Regions from separate parts of the Streptomyces sp. NPDC086989 genome, predicted to be linked through region 1. Evidence: riboswitches for the same ligand, from Rfam matches in the RefSeq annotation. Region 1 holds a riboswitch; each other region holds the start of a gene.
What was found. A riboswitch is a leader RNA that binds a small molecule or an ion and turns the genes downstream of it on or off. The one in region 1 is predicted to bind cobalamin.

Region 1 (7,569 bases):
TGTCGACCGCCGGCCCGCGGTCCTGGTCGGGCCCGAGGGGATGGGGCTCAGCGACGTCGAGCGCCGCCGGGCCGATGCGCTCGCCGAGGTGGGATACGTCGCGCTGGCCTTCGACCTCCACGGAGGGCGCTATTTGAGCGACCCTGAGGAGATGCTGGCCCGTTGCATGCCGCTGCTCGCCGACCCCGACCGGATGCGAGGCATCGGCCACGCGGCGCTCGACGTGCTCCACGCCGAGCCGCGGACCGACCCCGACCGGATCGCCGCCGTCGGCTACGGAACCGGGGGCGCAATCGCACTGGAACTCGGGCGCGACGGCGTCGACCTGCGCGCGATCGCGACAGTCAACGCAACTACTACGGGCCGACCAGGCGAGGCGGCGCGCATCCCCTGTCCGGTGTGGGCCGGGGTCGGGTCGGAAGACCCGATCATGCCGCCCGCTCAACGGGACGCATTCACCGCCGAGATGCAGGCTGCTGGCGTCGACTGGCGCCTCACGGTCTACGGCGGAGCCTTGCACGCCTTCCACCACCCATCGGTCGACCACACCGTGCTCCCCGGGGTCGGCTACCACCCGCAGCACGCGCAGCGAGCTTGGCGGGACGTCGTCAACCTGCTCGCCGAGTGCCTGCCCGTAGCGGAGTGATCTGGTCGGCAACCACGGTCCCGGACCGCAAACCAAGCCGGTCGACCGGGGCTTTTCACCAACGCTGCGAGCGTGCGTGCCGACGCCGCTGCGCAGACGGGGGACCAGAGCCTTTGGGCTTGTCGTTTAACGTCCGGCCGCTTCGGCATCGGAGCGGGCGCCGGTGCCGGGCCCCCACGGCCAGCACAAGGCGCTCGTCGCCGGCCCGGGGAGGGCGGGACGCCGCCAGAGCTCGCTGTAACCGGGCGAGTGACTCCGGCTGCGTGCATCGCCTGGCAGGGCGCTGTCGGACTGCGGCCCCGTCGCGGCCCTGGTGGCCAAGGCCGCACCCCGTACTCCCGAACGTACTCCCCGGCCGCAGGCGACGGTCCGGCTGTTCGCGAGCCGCTCCGCGGAGCAGGCATCCGGCGGAGCGAAGCCCACACATGCTGGGCGCGGGACGCGACCCCGCCGCGGGAAGCTCGCGCTGCACATCGACGTTCAGCCTTACCAACCGAGACCAGGACGCCGAACTAGCCCGGCTGCTCGCCCTGGGCTCGGCGCCGGTCGACGTCGGCCAGACCGGGGAGGAGGCCGGCCCGTACTCGCCGACCCGAGAGGAACGAGGTCTGCCCGCTGCGCACGTGGGTAGATCCCGTCTTGCGCCACGCCAGGCGGGGGCCTCGGTCAGCAGGCCCGGACGGAGATCTGGTTGCGCACCTGCGAGGCACGGACGTACTTCCAGCTGCCCGTGTCGTAGATCTGCCCCCAGAACCAGCGCTGCCCCTGGTTGTCCAGCCAGCAGTTCATGGCGAACTTGGTGCCGCTCTTGGACCAGTGGTCTGGTGTGGTGCCGGTGTGCGGCGCACTGTAGATCGCCACCCAGCCGTTGGCGTCGTTCTGCCAGACGTACGAGATTCCGGCCGCCGAGGCGGGGGCCTGCACGGCGGCTGCCCCTGCCACCAGCGCCCCGGCCACCGCGAGCCTGCCGATGGGACGCCCGCGTCGTCGGTTGTTCACGCTGTGCCTCCTCCATGGGACTCCATGTGGACCGTGCCAGGCGAGGCGTGCGGGCGCAGGCGTTCACGCGAAGCGGGGACATACGGCTTCGGAGCAACGATTCTTCCGGGCCACCGGTCCAGAACCCCAGGTAGAGGCCGGGGGGGCTCAGGCAATGGGCGCAGGACGGGGGGTGCGGCCGCTCAGGACGAGGGTGCGGTCCACAAGCGGGACCAAGTCCGGTACGGGCACAACCGAAGGTGCCCTCGCCGCTGTCCGAGCTCTCGACGGCCGCCCGCAGTAAGCCGTGCGCGGCGCGCAGCGCCAGGCCGTCGGCGATGTGGGACTGGCCAGTGGCCCGGGCCTGGTCCCGGTCGTGTACCACCAGCTCGTCGGCGGACACCGCAACGACGACTCCGCCGGGTAGGCCGCTTCCGCCCGCGCAGGACATGCCGGGCCAGGCGCCCGGGTCATGCCAGGCCTCGGTGAGCTCACCGAGGGAGTACCGGGGGCAGAGTCTCTTGCCAGCTGGCAGGAAGGGAGGCCGCGAGGCATCTGGGAAGGTGTCCGTCGCTGGGTCCCGGTACTTACCGGCGCGGTCACGGAAGGCGGAGGCGAAGCCGTTGACGTGCCCCCGAAAGTCGCCAACGATGCAGCGGAGGCAGGGCGTTGAGTCCTCCAGCCGGGCGTCCGAAACGGCTTTCGTGAGGCGTGCCACGATCCGGGCCCGCGGTCCGCGGTCCGCGGTCCGTGCTCGAGCATCGTCAAGCATCGTCCGCGTCCATTCCATGTCTGTCATGTGCTATTCCTCCCGGAAGAAGGTGGTCTGCTGCAGAGAGACCGGCCCGGGACACGGAAATCTTGCAGCCGCCCTTCGGCGACACGGGATGGATCACGATCTGCGTCTGGTCCGCCATAGGCTCCGGCGTGCTTTGGACCACCCGGCATGGCATTCGCTCGCTGCAGCGGCTGAACAGCAGAAGCCAATCCGCCTGCTGGGCGGCCCGACGACAACGCCCGGGTGACGTGCTCTCAGAAAGACCTCCCAGGCCCGGGGTTTGAGCGACGGAAGCGGGGTCAGACGCATACATGTCGGAAGCGCCACCGTGGGGGTTGGGCTTCCGAAGCGGGCCCCGCTCCCGTGACGCCCCTTCCCCCCGGCGTCACGGGGCAGGCCCGCCCGCACAGCGGGCTGCCGCGCGGATCCGTACGGCATCCGGATGCCTTCACTCGGCTACTTCCCCAGCCGGGACCTGGGCGCCCGGAGAACCCCCGGGCGCGTCGCTCAGACCGCCGTCCCCGGGCAACGGACCCGACGGCAGCAGCCCTGCGCATGATCGCGGTTGCCGTCTTGCCGATACCGCTGCGCTTGGCTGGTCCCTGCTCCCGCCTCACGCGGCATCGCCGCCGGGCAGGACACCCGGATCACGCCTCAAACGCGAGCCTTCCGGCGCAGAACCCTAACCGAGGGGGGCGAGCCGCCCCCGGTCCAGCCGGCGCTCGCGCATCGAGTCGTGGTAGTCGGCGGCCTTCTCCCAGTTTCGGTCTGCCCTGCCGGTAGGGGCAGCTCCGGAGGGTCCCAGCTTGACGGTGATCCAGCTCACCCGGCACAGTGCCAGGCCCTCCGGCTCATCGGACCGACGCCAGCGAGCGCCGGATGGGTCCGCTCGTCGGCGCGTTCCCCGGTCTGAGTCTCGCTGGGTGCGTCTCGTTTCGGCGTCCGGATGGTGGAAGCGGGTCGCCGCTGAGCGAGCGTCCGGCCTAGGGTGGCCGGTGCAGCTGGTTCGCCCCGTCCGCCAGGCGGGATGCGTCGTAAGAGGGAACCCGGTGGGAATCCGGGACTGCCCCGCAGCGGTGAGTGGGAACGACCGCCGTCATACGCACTGGGACCGGACAACGGTCCTGGGAAGCGACGGCCAGTAGGTGCCCGCCTGGAGACCGGCAGGTGTGCCCGCGAGTCCGAAGACCTGCCCGTTGCCCGCGCCCGGCCGATGCCGTGTGCGGATATCCCGGTGGCCTCGTGGGCGGGTCGGCGTACACAGCGAGACGGTCGACCGTGCGTGCCGCGCGGGGTGAGACCGTCCGTTTCCGGTACCCCTTCGCGTTCCCGACAGGGCGGGCACCGTGAGCTGAAGAAGGCCATCGAGGGTTACTGGAAGGGCCGCGCCACCGCCGATGCCCTCCGGGAGACCGCGGCCGGCCTGCGCCGATCGAACTGGCAGCAGCTCGCCGAGGCGGCATCCATGAAGTGCCGACCGGCGAATACTCGTACTACGACCACGTGCTGGACACCAGCGTCATGGTCGGCGCCATCCCCGCCCGCCACCGCGAGGCGGTTCGAACGGACGCACTCGACGGCTACTTCGCCATGGCGCGCGGCACGCAGGACGTGGCGCCGCTGGAGATGACCAAGTGGTTCGACACGAACTACCACTACCTGGTGCCCGAGCTCGGCCCGGACACCGTCTTCACCGCGAACTCCGCCAAGCAGGTGGCGGAATTGGGGGAGGCTGTCACGATCGGGTACACGGCCCGCCCGGTCCTCGTCGGTCCGATCACCTACCTGTTGTTGGCCAAGCCGGCTCCCGGCGTGGCAGCGGACTTCGAGCCGCTGACGCTGCTCGATCGGCTGCTCCCGGTCTACGCCCAGGTGCTCGCCGACCTGCGCGCCGCCGGCGCCGAGTGGGTGCAGCTCGACGAGCCCGCCCTCGTCCAGGACCGCACCCCGGCCGACCTGAATGCTGCCGCCCGCGCCTACCGCGACCTCGGCGGCCTCCCGGACCGGCCGAAGCTGCTGGTGGCCTCGTACTTCGGCCGGCTGGGCGAGGCGCTGCCCGTGCTGGCCAAGGCTCCGGTCGAGGGCCTGGCGCTCGACTTCACCGAAGCGGGGGCGGCCAACCTGGACGACCTCGCGGCGGTCGGTGGTCTGCCCGGCAAGAGGCTCGTCGCGGGGGTCGTCAACGGCCGCAACATCTGGATCAACGACTACCAGAAGTCCCTCGCCACCCTGGGCACGCTGCTCGGCCTCGCCGACCGGGTGGACGTCACCGCCTCCTGCTCCCTGCTGCACGTTCCGCTGGACGCCGGCGTCGAGCGCGACCTCGACCCGCAGATCCGTCGATGGCTCGCATTCGCCCGGCAGAAGACACGGGAGATCGCCGTCCTGGCCCGCGGCCTGGCTCAGGGCACGGACACGTCGGCGACCGTCTTGCCGTGCTCGGCCGACAACATCCGGGCCAGGTTTTCCCGCTCGCCCTCGACGAGCTGGAGGAAACGCAGCAGGACGCGGGCCCGGCGCTGGGGGTTCCACTGGCCCCACTCCGCCTGCGCCTCCTCGGCGTTGGCGATCGCCGCCTCGGTGTCGGCGCGCCCGGCCAGCGGTACGCGGGCCTGAACGGTGCCGGTGTTCGGGTCGTACACGTCGGCGAAGAGACCGGAGGTGCCGGTGGTGTGCTTTCCCCCGATGAAAGGGGTGAGTTCACGGACCATGGATGCCTGCTCTCGTCAGGTTGGATCCGGGGATGGCACGGCGAACCGGCGCACGGCACCCGGATGGGAGTGCACCGCTGCGGAAAGCCGTGAGAACTACGAGCGCACGGATGTGGTGTGCGTGCGCTCCGCCGGATCACCAGGGTCGTGGGTACAAACTGGTGCCATGCGTGTCTGCTCCATCCTCGTGGACAACACGGAACATCCGCGGCCGGTATCCTGACTCCCGGATCTCCGCGTGCCGCCCGCCTTCCCGACAGACTTCGTCAGTGGCGTGTGGATGGCAGCACACTCCCCGGTCACAGTGGCGGGACCGTGCCGGTTTTGCACCGGCTTCCCTGCACCGCGGACCTTGTGCCACGAACATATAGTTGGACGTCCTAGTAAATCCAGACCCGCCACTCGAGTGCGCCTACAGTCGGAGCATGCGCATCGTCTCCCTGCTCCCGGCGGCCACGGACATCGTGGCGGACCTCGGGCTCGTCGCCGACCTGGTCGGACGCACCCACGAATGCGACTGGCCGCCGGCCGCGGTGGCCTCCGTACCCGTCGTCACCCGCGCCGAGTTCGACGCGGACGCACTCAGCAGCCGGGAGATCTCCCAGGCCGTCGGCGGCTCTGCGCATTCCGGCTCCTCGCTCTACACCCTGGACACCGAAGCTCTCGCCGCGCTCGCACCGGAGGTCCTGCTCACCCAGGACCTCTGCCAGGTCTGCGCCGTCTCCTACGAGAGCGTCACCCGGGCGGTGCGCGTCATGGACGCCGGGCCTCGGGTCCTGAGCCTGGAGCCGAAGACCCTCGACGACGTGCTGGACTGCCTGGTCGCCGTGGGCGACCTGCTGGGGGTACGGGAGCGGGCCGAGCGGCGCCGCGCCGAGCTGTGGGGCCGGCTCGCCGAGGTGCGGCGCCTTACGGAGGGCCGGCCGAGGCCCCGGGTGGTGGCCATCGAGTGGCTCGACCCGCTGTGGCCCGCCGGCCACTGGGTACCCGAACAGATCGCCGCGGCGGGCGGCGAGCCGCTGCTGGCCGAGCCGGGCGAGCACACCACACCGATGACGTGGGAGGCGGTACGGGCGGCGCGTCCGGAGGTGGTCCTCGTCCTGCCGTGCGGCTTCCCGCCCGAGCGGACCCTGACGGAGCTCGACCTGCTCACCTCGCTACCCGGCTGGGACGAGCTGCCCGCCGTACGCGCGGGGGAGGTGTGGGTCCTGGACGGCCCCGCGTACTTCAACCGGCCGGGCCCCCGCGTGGTCCGCGGCGCCGAGGTGCTCGCCCACGTGCTCCACGGGGTGCGTGCGGGGGACCCGGTGACCGCGGCGGAAGCGCGCCGGCTGGGCTGAGCCTTGTGGTCACCCCCGGTCGTGGGCGACGGGGTAGGGGATGAAGGTGCTGCTGTTCTCGTCGACCGCGAGCGGGCGGCCGAGGGGCGGAACCGCGCGCTGCGGGCAGTCGAGCCGTTCGCAGAGTCGGCACCCCATCCCGATGGGGGTGGCTGCCGAGGCGTTGTCGAGGTCGAGGCCGTCGGAGTACACGAGCCGGGGCGCGTGTCGGATCTCGCAGCCCAGGCCGATCGCGAACGTCTTGCCGGGCTCGCCCCAGCCGCCGCGGTGCCGGGTGACGGCGCGGGCGGTCCACAAGTACCGCTGGCCGTCCGGCATGGAGGCGATCTGTACGTGGATGCGGCCGGGCGCGGCGAAGGCCTCGTAGACGTTCCACAGCGGGCAGGTGCCGCCGGCGCGGGAGAAGTGGAATCCGGTGGCGGACTGTCGCTTGGACATGTTGCCAGCACGGTCGACTCGGACGAAGGAGAAGGGGACCCCGCGCAGCCTGGGGCGTTGGAGGGTGCTGAGGCGGTGGCAGACGGTCTCGTAGCCGATCCCGAAGTGGTCGGTGAGGCGTTCGATGTCGTAGCGGAACTCCTCGGTGGCCTGGTGGAAGGCGCCGTACGGGAGGATCAGCGCGGCGGCGAAGTAGTTTGCGATGCCGATCCGGGCCAGGCGGTGTGCGGGGGAGCCCTGGGAGAAGTCCTCGGCGGCCAGCCGGTCCAGCTCCGCCCCGTACTCCAGCAGGGCGAGCTGGGTGGCCATCCGGAACGCCTGCTGGCCCGGCCGCAGTCGGCCGGACAGGTGCAGGACACGGGTACGGCCGTCGAAGTGGTGGAGGCGGTCCGAGTCGGCGGCGAGGCGGAGTCCGTGGTGCTCGGTGAGGCGGCGCGACAGCACCCGGACGACTTCCCCGGGGCGGATACCGAGCTCCCGGGCGAGGGCCTCGGCGGCGAGGTCGGTGTCATGGAGGTAGTTCTGGCGGCGGTAGAAGAACTCGCGGATCTCCTCGTGCGGTGAACGCGGCGCCGCCGGCCCGCCGTCCCGCCCGTCCGCGGTGTCCGCCAAGCGCTCGGTCAGGAGCTGGCTGCGTCGTCCCAGGTCCAGCAGGACGGCGGCCACGGCTGGCATCCG
Region 2 (7,569 bases), on a different contig from region 1:
CACCGCGCTCGCCGAGGTGTACGACGTACGGCTCGCGGAGGCCGAGGAGACCATCGAGACCTCCCTGGCCACCCCGCGCGAGGCGGGTCTGCTGGGCACCGACGTCGGCCTGCCGATGCTGATGCTCTCCCGGCACTCGCTCGACGCCGACGGCGAACCCGTCGAGTGGGTGCGCTCGGTGTACCGCGGCGATCGTTACAAGTTCGTGGCGCGACTCCAGCGCCCCGCCGTCTGATTCGTAGTTGACTCTCGTTCCGCTATACGGACGGGGGCTTACGTTCACCGGGCGGGCCCCCGTAGATTCCCTGCGCTTATGCAGATGATCAACGAGGGGACGAGGATCATGCCGGAACCGGAAGCAACAGGTACAGAACGGGACGCGGCGAGTCCGGGCACGGACTCGCCCTCCGCGCCGGGGAGCTCCGGGGGCATGACCCCCAAGTCGGTCGCCGTCTGGGTCCTCGTCGGTCTCATCGGGGCCCTCGGCTGGGGCATCCTCGCCCTCTCGCGCGGCGAGGAGATCTCGGCCGCGTGGCTGCTCGCCGCCGCGCTGGGGTCGTACGCCATCGGCTACCGCTTCTACGCGCGCTTCATCACCGACCGCGTCCTGAGGGTCGACAAGACGCGGGCCACCCCGGCCGAACGCCTCGACAACGGTGTCGACTTCCACCCCACCGACCGCCGGGTGCTGTTCGGCCACCACTTCGCCGCCGTCGCCGGCGCCGGCCCGCTCGTCGGTCCCGTGCTCGCCGCGCAGATGGGGTACCTGCCGGGCACCATCTGGATCGTCGCCGGCGTCATCTTCGCGGGCGCCGTCCAGGACATGGTCACCCTCTTCTTCTCCACCCGTCGCGACGGGCGCTCCCTCGGCCAGATGGCCCGGGACGAGATCGGCCCCGTCGGCGGAGCCGCCGCCCTGGTCGCCGTGTTCGCCATCATGATCATCCTGCTCGCGGTGCTCGCCCTGGTCATCGTCAACGCCCTGGCGCACTCCCCGTGGGGCGTCTTCTCCATCGGCATGACCATCCCGATCGCGCTCTTCATGGGCTTCTACCTGCGCGTGCTGCGCCCGGGCCGGGTCACGGAGATCTCCGTCATCGGCGTCGCCCTGCTGCTGCTCGCCATCGTCGCGGGCGGCTGGGTCGCCGAGTCCTCGTTCGCGAGCACCTTCACGCTGGAGAAGGAGACGCTCGTCCTCTGGATGGTCGCCTACGGCTTCATCGCCTCGGTGCTGCCGGTGTGGATGCTCCTCGCGCCCCGCGACTACCTGTCCACCTTCATGAAGGTGGGGACCATCGCGCTCATGGCGGTGGGCGTGGTCCTGGCGATGCCGACCCTGAAGATGCCCGCGGTCACCGACTTCGCCGCCCGCGGGGACGGACCGGTCTTCGCCGGGTCGATGTTCCCGTTCGTGTTCATCACCATCGCCTGCGGCGCCCTGTCCGGCTTCCACGCGCTGGTCTCCTCCGGCACCACCCCGAAGATGATCCAGAAGGAGACCCAGGTCCGGGTCATCGGCTACGGCGCCATGCTGACCGAGTCCTTCGTCGCCGTCATGGCGATCATCGCGGCCACCATCATCGAGCCCGGCCTGTTCTTCGCGGTCAACTCCCCCGCCGGCGTCATCGGCACCACCGTCGACACCGCCTCACAGGCCGTCACCCACTTCGGCTTCGCCATCTCGCCCGAGTTCCTCACACAGGCCGCGAAGGACGTGGAGGAGAGCAGCCTGCTGTCCCGGACGGGCGGCGCGCCGACCTTCGCACTCGGAATGTCGGAGATCTTCTCGTCCGTGCTCGGCGGCGCCGGGATGAAGGCGTTCTGGTACCACTTCGCGATCATGTTCGAGGCCCTGTTCATCCTGACCACCCTCGACGCGGGCACCCGGGTCGGCCGGTTCATGCTCCAGGACACCCTCGGCAACCTGCACAAGCCCTTCAAGGACGTCAGCTGGAAGCCGGGCGTGTGGCTGGCGAGCGCGGTGGTCGTGGGCGGCTGGGGCTACTTCCTGTGGGTCGGCGTCAAGGACCCGCTGGGCGGCATCAACCAGCTGTTCCCGCTGTTCGGGATCGCGAACCAGCTCCTCGCCGCGGTGGCGCTGGCCGTCTGCACCACGCTGCTGGTCAAGTCCGGGCGGCTGAAGTGGGCCTGGGTGACCGGTGTCCCGCTGGCGTGGGACGTGGCCGTCACGCTCACCGCGAGCTACCAGAAGGTGTTCTCCGACGACGTGAAGGTCGGGTTCTTCGCCCAGCGCGACAAGTACCAGGCCGGGATCGATGCCGGGAAGGTGCTGCCGCCCGCGAAGGACGCGGGCGAGATGCACACCATCGTCACCAACGCCACGGTCGACGGCGTGCTGTCGGCGCTCTTCGCGGCGCTGATCGTCATCGTGCTCCTGGACGCGGCGCGGACCTGCCTCAAGGCGGTCCGCAGCCCGGAGTCGGTCAGCCTGGCCGAGGTCCCGTGGACCGAGTCGAAGATCATCGCTCCGGCGGGGCTCATCGCGACGCCCGAGGAGCGGGCCGAGCTCGCCGCCGCCGGCCTGGACTCGGGCGGCGGCCGCGCGAAGGAGCCGGTGGCGTGAGCGGCGTCCGCGGGGCGCTGGCGAAGGCGAGGTACTTCGTACGGGAGTTCTCGGGCGAGGCGGCGTACGACCGGTACGTCGCGCACGCCCGCTCGCACGACCCCGGGGCCGAGGTCCTGACCCGCCGGGCCTTCGAACGCGCCCGCACGGACGCGCGCGAGGCCGATCCCCGGGAGGGGTTCGGCTGCTGCTGAGACGCGAGTGAAGGGCCCCGCCGACATCCGGCAGGGCCCTTCACGTGGTGCGTGTCAGCGCACCCAGTCCTTGAGGGGCTCGGTCCGCAGAGCGATGCCGACGGGTTCGGGAAGTGCAATGTCCTTGCCGAAGGGGACGGTGCGGACACTCTCGTAACGGCTGCCGTCCGGCTCACTGTGGACGGTGACCTCGCAGGCGTCCCGGTCGATCAGCAAGTACACCGGAATGCCCGTCTCCGCGTAGCCGCGGGGCTTCTCGTGCCGGTCGCGCGCGTCCGTGTCGGTGTCGGTGTCGTACGAGGTCACCTCCACGACCATGAGGGCCGGCTCGGGATCGACCCACTCCCCTTGCCCGGCGATGGAGCCGCTCGGCGCCAGGAGACCGTCGGGCCGAGCACGGCCGCCGCGGTACTGCTGGATCTTGATGCCTTGCTCGGCGAAGAGCCACAACTCCGGCCGGGACTGCATACAGATCCGCGTCAACCACTCGATGATCGCCCCGTGGCCCCCGTCCGGCACCGCCTTGACACCCAGCTTCCCGTTGATGAACTCGAACCGCAGCCCCTCGACCTCTCTGGCGGCAATCCGCGCCACGGTCTCGAACTCTTCGGTCAGCATCTGGGGCCGGTCTGTCATCACGGTCATGCCTCGCTCGCCTTCCTCGACGGTGCTGCCTTCGACGATAGCGCCGGGCACCGACAGCCGTCCGGCACACTCGACCGCATGGACATCGTGATCAGGGAAGCGCTGGCGGCGGAGTACGGGACGCTCGGGGAGATCACCGCACAGGCCTACCTCGGGGACGGGCTGCTGACGTTCGGCGAGGACGATCCGTACCTCGCGCGGCTGCGGGACGTGGCGGGGCGGGCGGCCGACGGGGTGATACTCGTCGCCGCGGCGGGCGACGGCCGGCTCCTCGGCGGTGTGGCCTTCGCCGCGCCCGGGAGCCCGCTGTGCGACATCGCCGGAGCCGACGAGGCCGAGTTCCGGATGCTGGCGGTCGCCCGGGAGGGCCGCGGGCGGGGCGCCGGGGAGGCCCTCGTGCGGGCGTGCATCGACCGCGCCCGGGCGATCGAGGGCGTGCGGCGCCTCGTGCTGTCCACCACGGACGACATGACCGGCGCCCACCGGATCTACGAACGGCTCGGTTTCGTCCGTACGCCCGCACGCGACTGGGAGCCCGTCCCCGGCCTCCCTCTGCTCACGTACGGTCTCGATCTGTAGCCACGCCGACACAACATCTAGGGGGTCGCGCAGGACGCGGCCCCCACATGTATGCTCGTCCTCGCTGTCGTCGCAGGGGAATCCGGTGGGAATCCGGAACTGTCCCGCAACGGTATGAAGTACACCCATTGGTGTCACCGCAAGTCCGATGACCTGCCGACAGTGCGCCCGGCTCGACCGAACCGGGTGTCGATACGTCCGGGCCTCGCGGTTGGGCCGGTGGACGCCGCGCGGTGCTGCCCCGTCATGCCCGCACGCGCCCGCTCGCGCCCGCACCGCAGGTGTCCCGGAGCCGAGCGAGGGAGAGCTCCCCCCGTGACCATCGCGCCTTCCGCACCGCGCGCCGAGTCCGACCCGTCCGACACCGGAATCGAGACCGGGGGACCTGGGGCCGCACTGCTGCGGACCCTCACCGAGCTGACGGCCGACCTCCCCGACACCGACCCGGGCCGGGTCGCCGCCGCCGCGCTGCGCGGGCGCAGCGCCGCCGCCGACGAGGCCGAACTGCGCGCCCTGGCCACGGAGGCCGCCGCCGGTCTGATCTCCGAGGACCCGGCGTACTCCCGGCTCGCCGCCCGGCTGCTGACGCTGGCCGTCGCCGAGGAGGCCGCCGGCCAGGGGGCCACCTCCTTCTCCGCCTCCGTCGCGGTCGGTCACCGCGAGGGCCTGATCGCGGACCGCACCGCCGAGTTCGTGGAGCTGCACGCGGGCCGCCTGGACGCGCTGGTCGAGCACACGCTCGCCGAGGGCGCCGACGACCGCTTCGGCTTCTTCGGCCTGCGCACCCTGCACAGCCGCTACCTGCTGCGCCACCCGATCACCCGTCAGGTGATCGAGACCCCGCAGCACTTCATGCTGCGCGTGGCGTGCGGTCTCGCCGAGAACGACAGCGTCCAGGCCGTCGAGGAAGTGGCCTCGCTGTACCGGCTGATGAGCCGCCTCGACTACCTGCCGTCCTCCCCCACGCTGTTCAACTCCGGCACGCGGCACCCGCAGATGTCCTCCTGCTACCTGCTGGACTCCCCGCTGGACGAGCTCGACTCGATCTACGACCGCTACCACCAGGTCGCGCGCCTGTCGAAGCACGCCGGCGGCATCGGTCTGTCGTACTCGCGCATCCGCGCCCGCGGTTCGCTGATCCGCGGTACGAACGGCCACTCCAACGGCATCGTGCCGTTCCTGAAGACCCTCGACGCCTCCGTCGCCGCCGTGAACCAGGGTGGCCGCCGCAAGGGCGCCGCCGCCGTCTACCTGGAGACCTGGCACGCGGACATCGAGGAGTTCCTGGAGCTGCGCGACAACACCGGCGAGGACCAGCGCCGCACCCACAACCTGAACCTCGCGCACTGGGTGCCGGACGAGTTCATGCGCCGCGTCAATGCGGACTCCGAGTGGTCGCTGTTCTCCCCGGCCGACGTGCCCGAGCTGGTCGACCTGTGGGGCGACGAGTTCGACGCCGCCTACCGCAAGGCCGAGGCGGAGGGCCTGGCCCGCAAGACGATGCCCGCGCGTGACCTGTACGGCCGGATGATGCGCACCCTCGCGCAGACCGGCCAGGGCTGGATGACCTTCAAGGACGCCTCCAACCGCACGGCGAACCAGACCGCCGAGCCGGGCACCGTCGTCCACTCCTCGAACCTGTGCACCGAGATCATCGAGGTCACCAACGACGGCGAGACCGCCGTCTGCAACCTCGGCTCGGTCAACCTCGGCGCCTTCGTGCTCCCCGAGACGGGTGACATCGACTGGGAGCGGCTGGACGAGACCGTCCGCACCGCCGTGACCTTCCTCGACCGCGTGGTCGACATCAACTTCTACCCGACCGAGCAGGCCGGCCGCTCCAACGCCCGCTGGCGCCCGGTGGGCCTGGGCGCGATGGGCCTCCAGGACGTCTTCTTCAAGCTGAAGCTGCCGTTCGACTCCCCCGAGGCGAGGGCGCTGTCCACCAAGCTCTCCGAGCGGATCATGCTGGCCGCGTACGAGGCCTCCTGCGACCTCGCCGAGCGCAGCGGCCCGCTCCCGGCCTGGGAGCAGACCCGCACGGCCCGCGGTGTCCTGCACCCCGACCACTACGACACCGAGCTGAACTGGCCGGAGCGCTGGGACGCCCTGCGCGCCCGCGTCACGAAGTCCGGCATGCGCAACTCGCTGCTCCTCGCCATCGCCCCGACGGCGACGATCGCCTCGATCGCCGGTGTGTACGAGTGCATCGAGCCGCAGGTCTCCAACCTGTTCAAGCGCGAGACGCTGTCGGGCGAGTTCCTCCAGGTCAACGGCTACCTGGTGGAGGAGCTCAAGAAGCTCGGCGTGTGGGACGCGCAGACCCGCGAGGCCCTGCGCGACTCCAGCGGTTCGGTCCAGGGCTTCGGCTGGATCCCGGCCGAGGTGCGCGAGCTGTACCGCACGGCGTGGGAGATCCCGCAGCGCGGTCTGATCGACATGGCGGCGGCCCGTACGCCGTTCCTCGACCAGTCGCAGTCGCTGAACCTGTTCCTGGAGACCCCCACCATCGGGAAGCTGTCCTCGATGTACGCGTACGCCTGGAAGCAGGGTCTGAAGACCACGTACTACCTGCGTTCGCGCCCGGCGACGAAGATCGCCCGCGCCGCGCAGGCGGCCACCCCCGCAGCGCTCCCCCTGGCCGACGCCGCCGCCGAGGCCGCGGCCGCGGAAGCGCTCGCCTGCTCCCTTGAGAACCCCGAGTCCTGCGAGGCCTGCCAGTAATGAGCTCCACCGACAAGAAGAACCTCCTGGACCCGGGCTTCGAGCTGACGCTGCGCCCCATGCGCTACCCGGACTTCTACGAGCGCTACCGGGACGCGATCAAGAACACCTGGACCGTCGAGGAGGTCGACCTCCACTCGGACGTCGCGGACCTCGCGAAGCTGACGCCCGCCGAGCAGCACATGATCGGCCGTCTGGTCGCGTTCTTCGCGACGGGCGACTCGATCGTCTCGAACAACCTGGTGCTGACGCTCTACAAGCACATCAACTCCCCGGAGGCGCGCCTGTACCTGTCGCGCCAGCTGTTCGAGGAGGCCGTGCACGTCCAGTTCTACCTGACGCTGCTCGACACCTACCTGCCCGACCCGGACGACCGCGCGGCCGCCTTCGACGCGGTCGAGGAGATCCCGTCGATCCGCGAGAAGGCGCAGTTCTGCTTCAAGTGGATGGACTCGGTCGAGAAGATCGAGCGCCTGGAGACCCAGGCCGACCGCCGCCGCTTCCTGCTGAACCTGATCTGCTTCGCGGCGTGCATCGAGGGCCTGTTCTTCTACGGCGCCTTCGCGTACGTGTACTGGTTCCGCTCGCGCGGTCTGCTGCACGGCCTGGCCACCGGCACCAACTGGGTGTTCCGTGATGAGACCATGCACATGAACTTCGCGTTCGAGGTCGTGGACACGGTCCGCAAGGAGGAGCCGGAGCTCTTCGACGAGCAGCTCCAGCAGCAGGTCACGGACATGCTGAAGGAGGCCGTGGAGGCGGAGCTGCAGTTCGGCCGCGACCTGTGCGGTGACGGCCTGCCGGGCATGAACACCGAGTCGATGCGCGAGTACCTGGAGTGCG
Region 3 (7,569 bases), on a different contig from region 1:
CGGCCCAGCTCGCGGTAGATCTGCTGGTGCGTCGCGGACCAGAAGTACCCGATCGACTTGTCGAACCGCCGCGTCAGCTCCAGCCCCGACGAGGGCTTCTCCAGCAGGGCGGTGAGGATGGCGTGCGGCAGCGACATGCGGCCATCCTAGGGAGCCGGCCGGCGGCGGCCCGCCGGGAGCGGCCCCGGCGGGTGGGCACGGCGGGTGGGCACGGAGGGTGGGCTCCGACTCCGGGGAACGCATAGCACAAGCCGGACATTGGGGTGCGGGTTTCACCAAACATTTCCCATCGCCCGGCAAAGAGTTCGCCGGACCCTTGCCGTGCCGGTGGCGGCCCGATGTGATGCGCGAGTCCCGTCGCTGAACGGGACGTTCCGCTTATTCGTGCGGCCCGGACGACCGGGCCGCACGGCATCCGAACATCGAGGTCGAGCCACACCGTGCGTCAGACATCCCCCGTCGTCAGCCTTCTCGCCGTCGCGGCGCTTCCGCTCGCGCTGACCGCCTGCTCCTCTCCCGCGCCGAAGAGCGCCGCGCCGGGCCCGGCCTCCGCTTCCGCCGCCGCGGCCGCGGCCGCGCCGTCGGCCGACCCTAACAAGGGCCTGCTGACCGGGAAGCAGCTCAAGGCCGCGCTCGCGCCCGCCTCGTTCTTCGCGCCCGGCTTCACCGCCGACCCCGCGGACGCGCGCGACACCGGCACCACGTACCGGCTGCCGGCCACCGCCGACGTGCCCCAGCCCGACTGCACCAAGCTCGGCGGCACGTCGTGGACGGACATCACCGGGATCAGCGGCGTGTCGTTCGCCCAGGACGCGTACGTCAACAAGAACTCCTCCGAGGAGTTCGCCCAGGAGATCGACGTCTACCGCGACACCACCGCGACGACCGTGCTCGACGCGCTCGGCCAGATCTCCAAGGCCTGCCCGAGCTACTCCGACGAGGCGACCCACAGCACGGTGACGGTCACCGAGAAGCCCCTGACCGGCATCGGTGACGGCGCGTGGGCCATCACCGAGACCAGCCCCGCCTGGCAGGGCGGCACCACGCTCGTGGCCGCTCGGGTCGGCACCTCGGTGGTGACCGTCCTGGTCAGCAGCAGCTCCGACAAGGGCCTGACCGGTGCGACCAAGCTGACGAACCAGCTGGTGGGAGCCCTCAAGGGCAAGGCCTGACGACGGCCGCCCCGCCCGGGGCCGCCCCTCGGATCAGGCCGGGCCCGATCCGAGGGGCAGGCCCCGGGCCCATTCGGCGAGGGCTTGCGGGGTCTTCGGGCCGGGGGCGGCGGCCGGCAGGAGGCCGTGCGAGCGCAGGAACGCCGTCACCGCCGGGGACCATGCCTGGCGCAGGCCCGCCGCTGCCAGCAGCTCCGGGTCCGACAGCAGGGCCTGCGCCGGCCCGGTGCGGATGCCCGACGGGGTCAGGACCGCCGCGTCGTCGGCCCAGCGGACCGCCAGGTCGACGTCGTGCGTCGCCATCACCACCGTCGTGCCGGCCGAGCGCAGCCCCGCCAGGACGTCCAGCAGGCGTTCCTGCCCGTCCGGGTCCAGACCCGCCGTCGGCTCGTCCAGGATCAGCACCCGCGGAGCCATCGCCACCGCGCCCGCGATCGCCGCGCGCTTGCGCTGCCCGTACGAGAGCAGGTGCGTCGGGCGGTCCCGCAGCGCCGTGATGTCCAGTGCGGCGAGTGCCGCGTCCACCCGCTCCCGCACCTCCGCGGCGGGCAGCCCGAGGTTCATCGGCCCGAACGACACGTCCTGTTCCACCGACGCCGCGAACAGCTGGTCGTCCGGGTCCTGGACCACCAGCTGCACCGCCGTCCGCAGCCGGGTCAGCCCCGCCCGGTCGTACGAGACCGCCGCGCCGTCGAGGCGCAGCGCCCCCGAGCCCGGCCGCAGGCCACCGCTCAGCAGCCGCATCAGCGTGGTCTTGCCGCTGCCGTTGCGGCCCAGCAGGACCAGCGCCCGGTCCGGCGCGATGGCGAAGTCCACGCCGGACAGGACCGCCGGGCCGTCCTCGTACGCGTAGCCCGCGCCGGCCAGTTCCACCAACGGGTTCACAGGTACAGCCCCTTCAGGGTGAGAGTCAGGGTGATCAGGGCCGCCAGCAGCGCCCCCGACGCCGCCACGAACCGCCACGACAGGGCCGCCTCGGGCACGAGGACCCGCAGGGCGCCGTCGTAGCCGCGCCCGGCCAGGCCCACCTGGAGCCGCGCCGCACGATCGAAGGCCCGTACGAACGAGGTCGCGGCGAGCCCGGCCAGCGAACGCCACACCGCGGCCCGCCCGGCCTGGCCCAGACGGGCCGCCTGGGCGCGCCGTACCTGCGCCATGGAATCCAGCAGCAGGAAGCCGATCCGGTACATGACCAGGGCCACGTCCACCACCGGCGCAGGCACCCCGGCCCGGACGAGCCTCGGCAGGACGTCCGAGACCGGGGTGGTGAACGCGAACAGCAGCACGCCGAGCGAAGCCGCCGAGGTCCGCAGCAGCAGCTCCGCGGCCTGCCGGGGGCCGTCGGGCGCGAGCGAGACGAACCCGGCCGGCCCGCCGACGGAGACCAGCAGGGGCAGCGCCCCGGTGAAGCAGAAGCCCAGCGGGATCCGGAACGCCCGCCACAGCTGCCGCCCGGCCACACCGGCCGGGCCGAGGAGCACGGCGAGCGTCGCCGCGGCGACCAGCGGCCCGCCGGGCCAGGGCGGCAGGCACACGGCGGTGACCGTCAGCCCGAGCCCCAGCAGGGCCTTCTCCAGCGGATGGCGGCGGCGCCAGCGGCTGCCGTGCGCCGCCACGTCGATCGGGAGCACCGCCTACGACTCCGCGGCGGCGCGGTCGGCGGCGGTGGCGGAGGGGTCGGCGCCGGCAGCAGTCGCCGCGGCCGCGCCCTGCCGGCGGCCCTTGCGGACGCCGAAGTAGTACGCGAGCACGCCCGCGCCGAGTGCCGCCTGGAGGGCGAACAGCGCCGACTCCACCTCCCCGGAGGGGGGTTCGTACAGCGGCGAGAACCACGGCTCGTAGTCCGGCTTCAGTTCGGTGATCGCCGCCTCCGCCTGGGCGTCGGCGCCCGCGAACGGCTCCTCCTTGCCCTCGCCCAGGCCCAGCGCGAGCGGGAGCACGGCCAGGGCCGCCACCAGGAGCAGCAACAGGCCGTTGATCTTCGTGTTCCGGTTCATGGCCATCAGAGCGCCGCCGCCTTCCGCTCGCCGCGGCCGACCGGCTTCGCGACGCCCAGCCGGACCAGGTCCGACGTGCTGGACTGCATCAGCAGCCGCATCACGAGCACCGTCAGCAGACCCTCGCTGACCGCGAGCGGCACCTGCGTCACCGCGAAGATGCCCCCGAACTTCGCGAGCGCTCCGAGGAACCCGCTGCCCGGGTCCGGGAACGCCAGCGCCAGCTGAACGGAGGTCACGCAGTAGGTGACCAGGTCGGCGAAGAAGGCGCCGAAGAAGACGGTCACCATCACCGGGACGTCGAAGCGCTTCAGCAGCAGGTAGACCCCGTACCCGGCCCAGGGGCCGGCGATCGCCATCGAGAAGACGTTCGCGCCCAGGGTGGTGAGCCCGCCGTGCGCGAGCAACAGGGCCTGGAAGAGCAGGGTGATGGTGCCGAGCACCGCCATGATCGGCGGCCGGAACAGGATCGCGCCGAGCCCGGTCCCGGTGGGGTGTGAGCAACTGCCCGTCACCGACGGGATCTTCAGCGCCGACAGGACGAACGTGAACGCCCCGGACGCCCCGAGCAGCAGCGTGCTCTCCGGGTTGGCCTTCACCTCACGGGTGAGGGCGCGGACACCGTGGACGACGAACGGAGCGGACGCGGCGCCCCAGGCGACCGCGTGCAAGGGGGGCAGGAACCCCTCGGCTATATGCATGACTGGGAGACCTCTCCAGCACCTCGTGGATGGACAACGCGCCCCGGCCGGTCTCCTGGCTCACGGGTGCTGACGCCCTGGCTCCGCCTTCCCGGGCGGTGCGGAACCTTTCCGCGCCGCCCAGTGGCTTCCCGTTGGGGGGCACCTCCCGGACGGAGTCTGGGGGAGAGTGGAGCCGGACTTCCCGTTCACAGTGGCGAGGGCCGCACCGGTTCTGCACCGGTTTCCCGAACACCAAGGCCCGTTGACCCTAGTCGGACGGACGGACCGGTACCAACCCGGTCCGAACGGGTGCGGTCCGCGGCGGCCGGCTCCGAACGGGTGCGGCCCGGTGCGGCGCCACCCGCGGGCGCCCAGGCCGGCGGCGTGGCCGCCGACTACCGGGCCTGCCCGCCCCCACCTCACCGGCGCGCGTCAGCACGAACCGCTCGGGCGCGTGCGCGGCGGCCGAGGCCCCCTCGCGCGGGACCTACCGGGGCAGGAGGGTGCTCAGCTCGGTGTCGAGGTCGTAGTGCCGCTGTTCCTCGCCCCGCGGCACCAGGTCGACCAGCCGTCGGCACAGTGCGCGTACGTCCCGCGCCCGGGCGGACACCACGCAGCTCTGCACCCCGTTGCTGAAGGCGAGCAGGACGCGCGGCTCGCGGCCCCGCCACTGCGGCCACACCCGGACGTCCCCCTCGCCCGTCCCGCGGGTCTCCCCGTCCAGCAGCAGGTCCCGGGAGAACACCCAGTGCGCCAGCTGGACCCCGGCGCCCCGGAAGTCGAGCACCAGCTCGTAGGGCCGGTCGCGGCGGTACGTGAAGGCCCCGTGCACCGGTATGGGCTCCGGGGAGGCCTCCAGCCGGAGCGGGAGGACGCGGTACTCGATGCCGTGGTCGTCCATGCGCTGCGCCTCTCTGTCGTGTCTCGTCCCGCCTGCCCGCGGCTCCCCCGGGCAAGCTAGCCCACCGTCCGGCCGCCCCCCGTGGGCCGAAGGTCCCGACTCCGCGGGCCGCTGGACCCGTTGTGTCACAGGAACGCGGAGCGGCCCGCCCTCCGGGGGGAGGGCGGGCCGCAGGGTCACCGGTCCGTCACGGGACGGGGTCGGGCAGGAGCGAGCCGCGGGAAGGGGCCCGACGCGGTGCGTGGGACCCCTTGCGGCGTCAGCGGCGCCGGGTCAGCACTCGATGACGTTCACGGCCAGGCCGCCGCGGGCGGTCTCCTTGTACTTGATCTTCATGTCGGCGCCCGTCTCCTTCATGGTCTTGATGACCTTGTCGAGGGACACCTTGTGCGTGCCGTCGCCGCGCATCGCCATCTTGGCCGCCGTGACGGCCTTGACCGCCGCCATGCCGTTGCGCTCGATGCACGGGATCTGGACCAGGCCGCCGACCGGGTCGCAGGTCAGGCCCAGATTGTGCTCCATGCCGATCTCGGCCGCGTTCTCCACCTGCTCCGGGGTGCCGCCCAGGACCTCGGCGAGGGCGCCCGCCGCCATCGAGCAGGCCGAGCCGACCTCGCCCTGGCAGCCGACCTCGGCGCCGGAGATCGAGGCGTTCTCCTTGAAGAGCATGCCGATCGCGCCCGCCGCGAGGAGGAAGCGGACCACGCCGTCCTCGTCCGCGCCCGGCACGAAGTTCATGTAGTAGTGCAGGACGGCCGGCAGGACGCCCGCGGCGCCGTTGGTGGGCGCGGTGACGACGCGGCCGCCCGCCGCGTTCTCCTCGTTGACCGCCATCGCGTAGATCGTCGTCCACTCGCTGCGGTGCATCATCGGGTCGCCCTCGGTGCGCAGCTGGCGCGCCGTGGACGCCGCCCGGCGCTTGACCCGCAGACCGCCCGGGAGGATGCCCTCGCGGGACATGCCGCGCGAGACGCACGCCTGCATGACGCGCCAGATCTCCAGCAGGCCCTCGCGGATCTCCTCCTCGGTGCGCCAGGCCTTCTCGTTCTCCAGCATCAGGGAGGAGATCGACAGGCCGGTCTCCTTCGCCAGGCGCAGCATCTCGTCGCCCGAGCGGAAGGGGTACTTCAGCACGGTGTCGTCGAGCTTGATCCGGTCCTCGCCGACCGCGTCCTCGTCGACGACGAAGCCGCCGCCGACCGAGTAGTAGGTCTTCTCCAGCAGGGGCGCGCCCGCGGCGTCGTACGCGAAGAGCGTCATGCCGTTCGCGTGGTACGGCAGGGACCGGCGCCGGTGCAGGATCAGCTGGCTCGGCTCGTCGAAGGCGATCTCGTGCGCCTCCCCTATCTCCGTGCCGAGCAGGCGCAGGCGGCCCGTCCGGCGGATGCGCTCCACCTCGTCGTCGGCCGTCTCCACGTTCACCGTGCGGGGGGAGTGGCCCTCCAGGCCCAGGAGCACCGCCTTCGGCGTGCCGTGGCCGTGGCCGGTGGCGCCGAGGGAGCCGTACAGCTCCGCGCGGACCGCCGAGGTCTGGGCGAGTACGCCGTCCTTCTTCAGCCGGGTGACGAACATGCGGGCGGCCCGCATCGGGCCGACCGTGTGGGAGGAGGAGGGGCCGATGCCGATGGAGAAGAGGTCGAAGACGGAGATGGCCACGGTGGCGGACTCCCTTGTCTGCTCGTGGGGTGGGAGGGGGGCAGGCGAGGCGGGCGATGCAGGAGGGGTGATTGTTCGGATTTTGTCCGACAGACGAGCTTAACGCGGAGAAGTGAACGGCCCGGCTGTCGGAACGGGTGCGCGAGGTTGCGGTTGGGCGTGCGTCAGGTCACGTTTCCCGCTCCGCGGCCGGGCCGGGCGGGCGGCGAGGGGCCTCGCCCGGCCCCTCGGGCCGCCCCGGGACGGGGTCCGGCCCCGGCAGCCCGCCGCAGCGGGCCCGGACGCCCGTCGGGGGTCGGCCGGGGTCATGGGAAGGGCCCGGTTCTGCGGATTGCGGAACCGGGCCCTCCTCGTCGAATCCCGGGCGTCAGAGCGTCGGGTACAGCGGGAACCTCGCGGCCAGCGCGGAGACGCGCGCCTTGAGGGACTCGCTGTCGTACGCCGGCTTCAGCGCCTGCGCGATGATCTCTGCCACCTCGGTGAAGGCCTCGGCGTCGAAACCGCGGGTCGCCAGGGCCGGCGTACCGATCCGCAGACCCGAGGTGACCATCGGCGGCCGCGGGTCGTTCGGGATGGCGTTGCGGTTGACCGTGATGCCGACCTCGTGGAGGCGGTCCTCGGCCTGCTGCCCGTCCAGCTCGGAGTTGCGCAGGTCGACCAGGACCAGGTGCACGTCGGTGCCGCCGGTGAGGACGTCCACGCCCACGGCCTTGACGTCGTCCTGGACCAGGCGCGCGGCGAGGATCTTCGCGCCTTCCAGGGTGCGCTCCTGGCGCTCCTTGAACTCGGGCGAGGCCGCGACCTTGAAGGAGACCGCCTTGGCCGCGATCACGTGCTCCAGCGGGCCGCCCTGCTGGCCCGGGAAGACCGCGGAGTTGATCTTCTTGGCCAGCTCCTGCGTCGACAGGATGACACCGCCGCGCGGACCGCCGAGGGTCTTGTGCGTGGTGGTGGTGACGACGTGGGCGTGCGGGACCGGGTTCGGGTGCAGGCCCGCGGCGACCAGGCCGGCGAAGTGCGCCATGTCGACCATCAGGTACGCGCCGACCTCGTCCGCGATGCGGCGGAAGGCGGCGAAGTCCAGCTGGCGCGGGTAGGCGGACCAGCCGGCGACGATCAGCTGCGGCTTGGACTCCTTGGCGAGGCGCTCGACCTCGGCC
Region 4 (7,569 bases), on a different contig from region 1:
GCCGTCGTCGTCCGGGCGCTCCTCCAGACCCAGGTCGTGGTCCAGCTTCGCCGCCTGGATCAGCGTCCAGATCTGGGCGCGGATCGCCGGCAGCTTCGCCGGGTCCATCGCGGAGATCTGCGCGTACTCGTCGAGGTGCTGCTCCAGGCGGGCGATGTCGCCGTACGACTCCGCGCGCGCCATCGGGGGCACCAGGTGGTCGACCAGGGTGGCGTGCACGCGGCGCTTGGCCTGGGTGCCCTCGCCCGGGTCGTTGACCAGGAACGGGTAGATCAGGGGGAGGTCGCCGAGGGCGGCGTCGGGCGCGCAGGCCGCCGACAGGCCGGCGTTCTTGCCGGGCAGCCACTCCAGGTTGCCGTGCTTGCCCAGGTGGATCATCGCGTCGGCGCCGAAGCCGCCGTCCTGCGCGCTCGCCTGGATCCAGCGGTACGCGGCCAGGTAGTGGTGCGAGGGCGGCAGGTCCGGGTCGTGGTAGATCGCGATCGGGTTCTCGCCGAAGCCGCGCGGCGGCTGGATCAGGATGAGCAGGTTGCCGCGGCGCAGCGCCGCGAGGACGATGTCGCCCTCCGGGTTCGCCGAGCGGTCCACGAACATGTTGCCCGGGGCCTCGCCCCAGTGCTCCTCGACGCTCTCGCGCAGCTCGGCCGGGAGCTGCGCGTACCACCGCTTGTAGTCGGCGGCCGGGATGCGGACCGGGTTGCGGGCCAGCTGCTCCTCGGTCAGCCAGTCCTGGTCGTGGCCGCCGGCCTCGATCAGGGCGCGGATCAGCTCGTCGCCGTCACCGGAGACCAGGCCCGGGATGTCCTCGACGGGGCCGAAGTCGTAGCCGCCCGCGATGAGGGTGCGCAGCAGCTCCACGGCGCTGGCCGGGGTGTCGAGGCCGACCGCGTTGCCGATGCGGGAGTGCTTGGTGGGGTACGCGGACAGGACGAGCGCGATCTTCTTGTCGCGGCGCTCGATGTGCCGCAGCCGGGCGTGCCGGACGGCGATGCCGGCGACGCGGGCGGCCCGCTCGGGGTCGGCCACGTACGCGGGCAGGCCGTCCTCGTCGAGCTCCTTGAAGGAGAACGGGACGGTGATCAGACGGCCGTCGAACTCGGGGACGGCGACCTGCGTCGCGGCGTCGAGCGGGGAGAGGCCCTCGTCGTTCTCCTCCCAGGCGCTGCGCGAACCGGTCAGGCACAGGGCCTGGAGGATCGGCACGCCGAGCGCGGCCAGCGCGCCCGCGTCCCAGGACTCGTCGTCGCCGCCCGCCGAGGCGGTGGCGGGCTTGGTGCCACCGGCCGCGAGGACCGTGGTGACGATCGCGTCCGCCGACTCCAGCTCGGCGAGCAGCTCCGGCTCCGGAGTGCGCAGGGAGGACACGTACAGCGGTACGGGCGTGCCGCCGGTCTCCACGATCGCGTCGCACAGGGCGTGCACGAACGCGGTGTTGCCGCTCATCTGGTGGGCGCGGTAGTACAGCACGGCGATCCGCGGACCGTACGGGCGTACGGGGGTGCGCTCCAGCGGACCCCAGGTCGGCGCGGCGGCGGGCGGCTCGAAGCCGTGGCCGGTGAGCAGCACGGTGTCGGAGAGGAACCGGGCCAGCTGGTCCAGGTTGGCGGGGCCGCCGTGGGCGAGGTAGGCGTGCGCCTCGGCGGCGATGCCGATCGGGACCGTGGAGGCCTCCATCAGCTGGGCGTCCGGGGCCTGTTCGCCGGTGAGGACCACCACCGGACGGGTCTGCTCGGGAGACAGGAGCAGGTCGAGCCCGTCCTGCCAGGCGCGCAGTCCGCCGAGGAGGCGTACGACGACCAGGTCGACGCCGTCGAGCAGGGCGGGGAGGTCGTCGAGGGGAAGGCGGGAGGGGTTCGCGAACCGGTACGGCACGGGGCCGTCCGCGGCGGCGCGGGCGCTGAGCAGATCGGTGTCGGACGTCGACAGCAGCAGGATCATGCGGCGGCAGGCCTTCCTCGGGGTTTCCGCGCCCCGGGCAGTGAGAACAGCGGGAGTTCCTGACTCACCCGACGGGTTGCTCCGCAGGATTCACAGTGGCGGGACCGCGCCGGATTCGCACCGGGCTTCCTCCCGGCGGGGCCACGTGGCTCCGCCGCTGGTCATCTTAGGGGCCGTTCCCCCAGGCCGGGAGTGGGGGTGCCCGGCCCGGGACACACCGGCCCCTCGCGCCGGACCGCCGGATGCCGGCACTCCGCGCCGCCGTCGGCACCACGCGCCGCCGGGCGCCCGGCACTCCGCACCGCCGACGCCCGGCGCCCCGCACCGCGGCAGTGCCCGCGCCGGCGCGGGCCGCTGCCCGGCGGCGCGTTGCGCCGGGCGCCGGATGCCGGCGCCGTGTGCCGGGGCCGTATCGGCAGTTCGTGCACGCCTTGCCGGCGCCGTGCCGTCCCGGCAGGTCGGCGGGGTGGTGACGGCCACAGGCCGGGGCGGGGGAATCGTGGGTATGCTCGCCGCCATGCCGCCCCAGCCCCCTTCCGCCGCATCGCGGGACGAACCCGTCATACGTGACCGCGGTGACGCCTGTCCCGGTGCGCTGCGGCTCCACGCGGCGGACGACGGGTTCCTCGCGCGCGTGCGGATCCCCGGCGGGCTGCTCGACGAGGACGCGGCCCTGCTGCTGGCGGATGCCGCCGACCGGCTCGGCGACGGACACGTCGACCTCACCTCGCGCGGCAACGCCCAACTGCGCGGGCTCGGTGCGGGCTGCGGCGGCGAGCTGCAGGACGTGCTCGTCCGTGCCGGTCTGCTGCCCGCGCCCACCCACGAGCGGGTCCGCAACATCGTCGCCTCGCCGCTGACCGGCCTGGACGGGCGCGGGCTGCCCGACGTGGCCCCCTGGGTCGCGGAGCTGGACCGGCTGCTCTGCGCGAGCGCGCCCGCGGCGGGGCTCTCCGGACGGTTCCTGTTCGCCCTCGACGACGGCCGCGGCGACGTGACCTCGCTCGCCGCCGATGTCAGCCTGGCCGCCCGTGACGGGGGCCGGGCCCTGCTGTGGACGGCCGACCCGGCCGACGCGCTGCTCGTGGCCGCCGCCGACGCGCCCCGGGCCGCCCTCGAAGCCGCCGCGTACTTCCTCGACGCGGCCCTCGAAGCGGGCACCCGCGCCTGGCGGGTCGCCGAACTGCCCGCCGAACACGCCCTGGAGTCCGCCGCGTTGGCGGACCGGCTGGGCGCCGCCGGGATCGCGGCCACCCCCGTACGGGATGCCGCCGCCCCGCACGGGCCGGCGCCCGGGCCCGGCCTGGTCGAGGGCCCCGACGGCAGCACCGCGCTCAGCGTGTCGGCCCCGCTCGGCCGGCTGACCACCGCGCAGTGGCGCCGCCTGGCCGGCCTCACCGGCCGGGTCCGCCTCACGCCCTGGCGCGGTGTCATCGTCCCCGGCCTGCCCGCCCGCACCGCCGTGCAGGAACTCGCCGGCCTCGCGGAGGCCGGGCTGATCACCGCCCCCGACGACCCCTGGCGGTCCGTCACCGCCTGTACGGGCCGCCCCGGTTGCGCGAAGTCCCGCGCGGACGTCCGCGCCGACGCGCACACCGTCGTCGCAGTACGGGCCACCGGCCCGCAGCACCAGCTGCCCGTGCACTGGTCCGGCTGCGAACGCCGCTGCGGACACCCCCGCGGCACCGCATGGGTGGACGTGGTCGCGACCTCCGCCGGGTACGACCTCACCGCGGACGGCGGCACCACGCGCCGCGGCCTGAGCACCTCCGAACTTCCCGCGGCCCTCGCGGACGCACGCCGCACCACCTCCCACGACGCAGCGAAGAAATGAGCGAGTACACAGTGTTCGAGTACGAGAAGGACGGCGCGGCGATCTACCGCCAGTCCTTTGCCACGATCCGCGCCGAGGCGGACCTCTCCGGGCTGCCCGCCTCCGTCGCCCAGGTCGCGGTGCGCATGATTCACGCCTGCGGAATGACCGACCTGCCCCAGGACCTCGGCTACACCCCGGACGTCGTGCTCCGCGCGCGTGCCGCGCTGACCGCGGGCGCGCCGATCCTCTGCGACGTGCAGATGGTCGCCAGCGGCGTCACCCGCAAGCGGCTGCCCGCCGACAACGAGGTGATCTGCACCCTCTCCGATCCGGCCGTACCGGCCCTCGCCGCGAAGATGGGCACCACCCGCAGCGCCGCCGCCCTCGAGGTCTGGCGCGACCGCGGCCTGCTGGAGGGTTCCGTGATCGCCGTCGGCAACGCGCCGACCGCCCTGTTCCGGCTGCTGGAGATGATCGAGGAGGGTGCCCCGCGGCCCGCCGCCGTCATCGGTGTCCCGGTCGGCTTCATCGGCGCCGCCGAGTCCAAGGACGCGCTCGCCGCCCACGCCTCCGGGCTCGACCACCTGATCGTGCGCGGCCGGCGCGGTGGCAGTGCCATCGCCGCCGCCGCCGTCAACGCGATCGCGAGCGAGGAAGAATGAGCACCGCAGCCGGTACCGGAAAGCTGTACGGCGTCGGGCTCGGCCCCGGCGACCCCTCCCTGATGACGCTGCGGGCCGTCGAGGTGATCGCGCAGGCGCAGGTCGTCGCGTACCACAGCGCCCGCCACGGCCGGTCGATCGCCCGCTCGATCGCAGCCGGGCACCTGCGCGCGGACCACATCGAGGAGCCGCTGGTCTACCCGGTCACCACCGAGACCACCGACCACCCCGGCGGCTACCAGGGGGCGATGGAGGAGTTCTACGAGGAGTCCGCCGCCCGGCTCGCCGCGCACCTGGACGCCGGCCGGACCGTCGCCGTGCTCGCCGAGGGCGACCCGCTCTTCTACGGCTCGTACATGCACATGCACAAGCGGCTCGCCGACCGGTACGAGGCCGAGGTGATCCCGGGCGTGACCTCGGTCAGCGCCGCCGCCGCCCGCCTCGGCACCCCGCTCGTCGAGGGCGAGGAGGTGCTGACGATCCTGCCCGGCACCCTGCCGGAGGAGGAACTCACCGCCCGGCTCGCCGCCACCGACTCCGCGGTCGTGATGAAGCTCGGCCGCACCTTCCCGGCCGTGCGCCGGGCGATGGAGGGCAGCGGGCGCCTCGCGGAGGCCCGCTACGTGGAGCGCGCCACCATGCAGGGGGAGCGGACCGGCGTCCTCGCCGACACCGACCCCGACAGCGTGCCGTACTTCGCGGTGGCCGTCGTGCCCAGCCGCATCGGCAACCCGGGCAGCGTGCCGCCGGGCCCCGGCGAGGTCGTCGTCGTGGGCACCGGCCCGGCCGGCCCGCTCTGGCTGACCCCGCAGACGCGGCGGGCCCTGGCCGACGCCGAGGTGCTCGTCGGCTACACCACCTACCTGGACCGGGTCCCCGCGAAGCCGGGCCAGGTCCGGCACGGCTCGGACAACAAGGTCGAGTCGGAGCGCGCCGAGTTCGCGCTCGACCTCGCCCGCCGCGGCAAGCGGGTGGCCGTGGTCTCCGGCGGGGACCCGGGCGTCTTCGCCATGGCCACCGCCGTCCTGGAGGTCGCGGGGCAGCCGGAGTACAAGGACGTGCCCGTACGGGTCCTGCCGGGGGTGACCGCAGCCAACGCGGCCGCCGCCGCGGCCGGGGCCCCGCTCGGCCACGACTACGCCACCGTCTCCCTGTCCGACCGGCTCAAGCCCTGGGAGGTCATCGCGGAGCGGCTGCGCGCCGCCGCCGCGGCGGACCTGGTCCTCGCCCTGTACAACCCGGGCTCGCGCAGCCGGACCTGGCAGGTCGCCCAGGCCAAGGAGCTGCTGCTGGAGCTGCGTTCGGCCGAGACTCCGGTGGTCGTCGCCCGCGATGTCGGCGGTCCCGGGCAGTCGGTCCGCATCCTCCCGCTCGGCGAACTGGAGCCGTCCGAGGTGGACATGCGCACGATCCTGCTGATCGGCTCCTCGCAGACCCGGGTCACCGAGCGCCCGGACGGCTCCCGCGTCACCTGGACCCCGCGCCGCTACCCGTGACGACGCCTGCTCGCAGGCCCCGAAGGCCCGGTCCGGCCCGCCGCCGCACCGGGCCTTCGGGCTGACCGGGGCAGGTGCGGATCGGCGGCACAGGGACGTGTCGACGAGCGTCTGGACGTGCCGCGTCACCTCCGGGCCGGCCGGAACGGCGGTCACCGTGACGCCGGCGGCGCGCCGCCCGTCTCCGGTGACGCCGCCCCGGGTCCCGTACCCCGCCATGTCACGGAAAGCGGGAGAAGATCCTCCCTCGGCCGGGGGAGGGGGGTGACGTCAGGCTTCGCTGAGCCAGCGGAGGACGGCCGGAACCGACCCGGTTTCCGGGACGCCCTCCGGGACCGGCGGCCGGCGGACGACCAGCACCGGAATGCCGGCCTCGCGGGCCGCGGTGAGCTTGGGCGCGGTGGCCGAGCCGCCGCTGTCCTTGGTGAACAGGACGTCGATCCGGTGCCGTGCGAGCAGCTCCCGCTCGCCCTCCAGACTGAACGGGCCGCGGGCGAGCAGTACTTCGAGGCGCGGTGGCACGGGTGCCTCCGGCGGGTCCACCGAGCGCACCAGGAACCAGGTGTCCGCCAGCTGCGCGAAGGTGTGCAGGCCCATCCGCCCCGTGGTCAGGAACGCCCGGCCGCCGAGCTCCGGCAGCCGCAGCGCCGCCTCGGCGAGCGAGTCGGCGAAGTGCCAGTCGTCCCCCGGGCCGGGGCTCCAGCCGGGACGGCGCAGCGCGATCAGCGGTACGCCCGAAAGCGCCGCCGCTCCGGCCGCGTTGAAGCTCATCCGCTCGGCGAAGGGGTGGGTGGCGTCGACCAGGTGCGAGACCCGGTGGGCGGTGATCCAGGCGGCCAGGCCCTCGGGGCCGCCGAATCCGCCGATCCGCACCTCGCCCGGCGGCAGCACGGGTGCCGCCACCCGCCCGGCGAGCGAGGTGGTCACCCGCAGGGCGGCGCGCGCCGCCGTACCCGAGCCGGAGCCGGAGCCGGAGCCGGAGCCCGAGCCCGAGCCGGAGCCCGAGCCGGTGTCCGGCACGGAGCCGGCAGCGGTACCCGGGCCGGCGCCGTCCTCCGTGCCCCCCGCGGCCAGCGCGGCGGCCAGCTGCCGGGCCTCCGTCGTGCCGCCCAGGATCAGGACGTGGCCGCGCACCGGTTCAGCAGACATGCCGGTCGCGCTCGGGGGAGTACAGGTGACTGTCCCGGAACTGCTCGGCGCCCAGTGTGCGGCCCACCACGATCACCGCGGTCCGCACCAGCCCGGCCGCCTTCACCTGGTCCGCGATGTCGGCCAGCGTGCCGCGCAGGATCAGCTCGTCGGGGCGGCTGGCCATCGCCACCACCGCCACCGGGCACTCGGCCCCGTAGTGCGGCAGCAGTTCGCCGACGACCCGGTCCACGTAGCGCGTCGCCAGGTGCAGCACCAGCAGCGCGCCGCTGCGGCCCAGCGTGGCCAGGTCCTCGCCGGGCGGCATCGGCGTGGCCTGCTGGGCGATCCGGGTCAGGATCACGGTCTGGCCGACGGTGGGGACCGTCAGCTCCCGCTTGAGCGCGGCCGCCGCCGCGGCGAACGCCGGGACGCCGGGCACCACCTCGTACGGGATGCCCGCCGCGTCGAGCCGCCGCATCTGCTCCGCGACCGCGCTGAAGATCGACGGGTCGCCCGAGTGGAGCCG

Region 2: another riboswitch for cobalamin. It lies ahead of ACIPK4_RS04350 (ribonucleoside-diphosphate reductase subunit alpha); the one in region 1 lies ahead of ACIPK4_RS37755 (aldehyde dehydrogenase family protein).
Region 3: another riboswitch for cobalamin. It lies ahead of ACIPK4_RS05550 (energy-coupling factor ABC transporter permease); the one in region 1 lies ahead of ACIPK4_RS37755 (aldehyde dehydrogenase family protein).
Region 4: another riboswitch for cobalamin. It lies ahead of cobN (cobaltochelatase subunit CobN); the one in region 1 lies ahead of ACIPK4_RS37755 (aldehyde dehydrogenase family protein).

The regions. Positions count from the first base shown of each region.
Region 1 is NZ_JBIVAL010000029.1:18,418-25,986, reverse strand. Features, by position in the region: gene ACIPK4_RS37775 (dienelactone hydrolase family protein) at 1-646, shown strand, start outside; gene ACIPK4_RS37770 (hypothetical protein) at 1,313-1,645, opposite strand; gene ACIPK4_RS37765 (hypothetical protein) at 3,085-3,228, opposite strand; cobalamin riboswitch at 3,438-3,593, shown strand; partial or broken gene ACIPK4_RS37760 (5-methyltetrahydropteroyltriglutamate--homocysteine S-methyltransferase) at 3,685-4,827, shown strand; partial or broken gene ACIPK4_RS37755 (aldehyde dehydrogenase family protein) at 4,820-5,113, opposite strand; cobalamin riboswitch at 5,305-5,490, opposite strand; gene ACIPK4_RS37750 (cobalamin-binding protein) at 5,539-6,453, shown strand; gene ACIPK4_RS37745 (short-chain fatty acyl-CoA regulator family protein) at 6,463-7,569, opposite strand, start outside.
Region 2 is NZ_JBIVAL010000002.1:135,989-143,557, reverse strand. Features, by position in the region: gene ACIPK4_RS04375 (GntR family transcriptional regulator) at 1-235, shown strand, start outside; gene ACIPK4_RS04370 (carbon starvation CstA family protein) at 431-2,584, shown strand; gene ACIPK4_RS04365 (CstA-like transporter-associated (seleno)protein) at 2,581-2,778, shown strand; gene ACIPK4_RS04360 (Uma2 family endonuclease) at 2,833-3,423, opposite strand; gene ACIPK4_RS04355 (GNAT family N-acetyltransferase) at 3,502-4,002, shown strand; cobalamin riboswitch at 4,037-4,178, shown strand; gene ACIPK4_RS04350 (ribonucleoside-diphosphate reductase subunit alpha) at 4,318-6,726, shown strand; gene ACIPK4_RS04345 (ribonucleotide-diphosphate reductase subunit beta) at 6,726-7,569, shown strand, end outside.
Region 3 is NZ_JBIVAL010000002.1:395,326-402,894, forward strand. Features, by position in the region: gene ACIPK4_RS05525 (PadR family transcriptional regulator) at 1-137, opposite strand, end outside; gene ACIPK4_RS05530 (hypothetical protein) at 441-1,172, shown strand; gene ACIPK4_RS05535 (energy-coupling factor ABC transporter ATP-binding protein) at 1,206-2,057, opposite strand; gene cbiQ (cobalt ECF transporter T component CbiQ) at 2,054-2,803, opposite strand; gene ACIPK4_RS05545 (energy-coupling factor ABC transporter substrate-binding protein) at 2,807-3,169, opposite strand; gene ACIPK4_RS05550 (energy-coupling factor ABC transporter permease) at 3,175-3,870, opposite strand; cobalamin riboswitch at 3,898-4,124, opposite strand; gene ACIPK4_RS05555 (SsgA family sporulation/cell division regulator) at 4,340-4,753, opposite strand; gene ACIPK4_RS05560 (L-serine ammonia-lyase) at 5,027-6,409, opposite strand; gene glyA (serine hydroxymethyltransferase) at 6,777-7,569, opposite strand, start outside.
Region 4 is NZ_JBIVAL010000016.1:45,080-52,648, forward strand. Features, by position in the region: gene cobN (cobaltochelatase subunit CobN) at 1-1,938, opposite strand, end outside; cobalamin riboswitch at 1,972-2,109, opposite strand; gene cobG (precorrin-3B synthase) at 2,456-3,772, shown strand; gene ACIPK4_RS31860 (precorrin-8X methylmutase) at 3,769-4,416, shown strand; gene ACIPK4_RS31865 (precorrin-2 C(20)-methyltransferase) at 4,413-5,912, shown strand; gene ACIPK4_RS31870 (cobalt-precorrin-6A reductase) at 6,183-7,061, opposite strand; gene cobM (precorrin-4 C(11)-methyltransferase) at 7,051-7,569, opposite strand, start outside.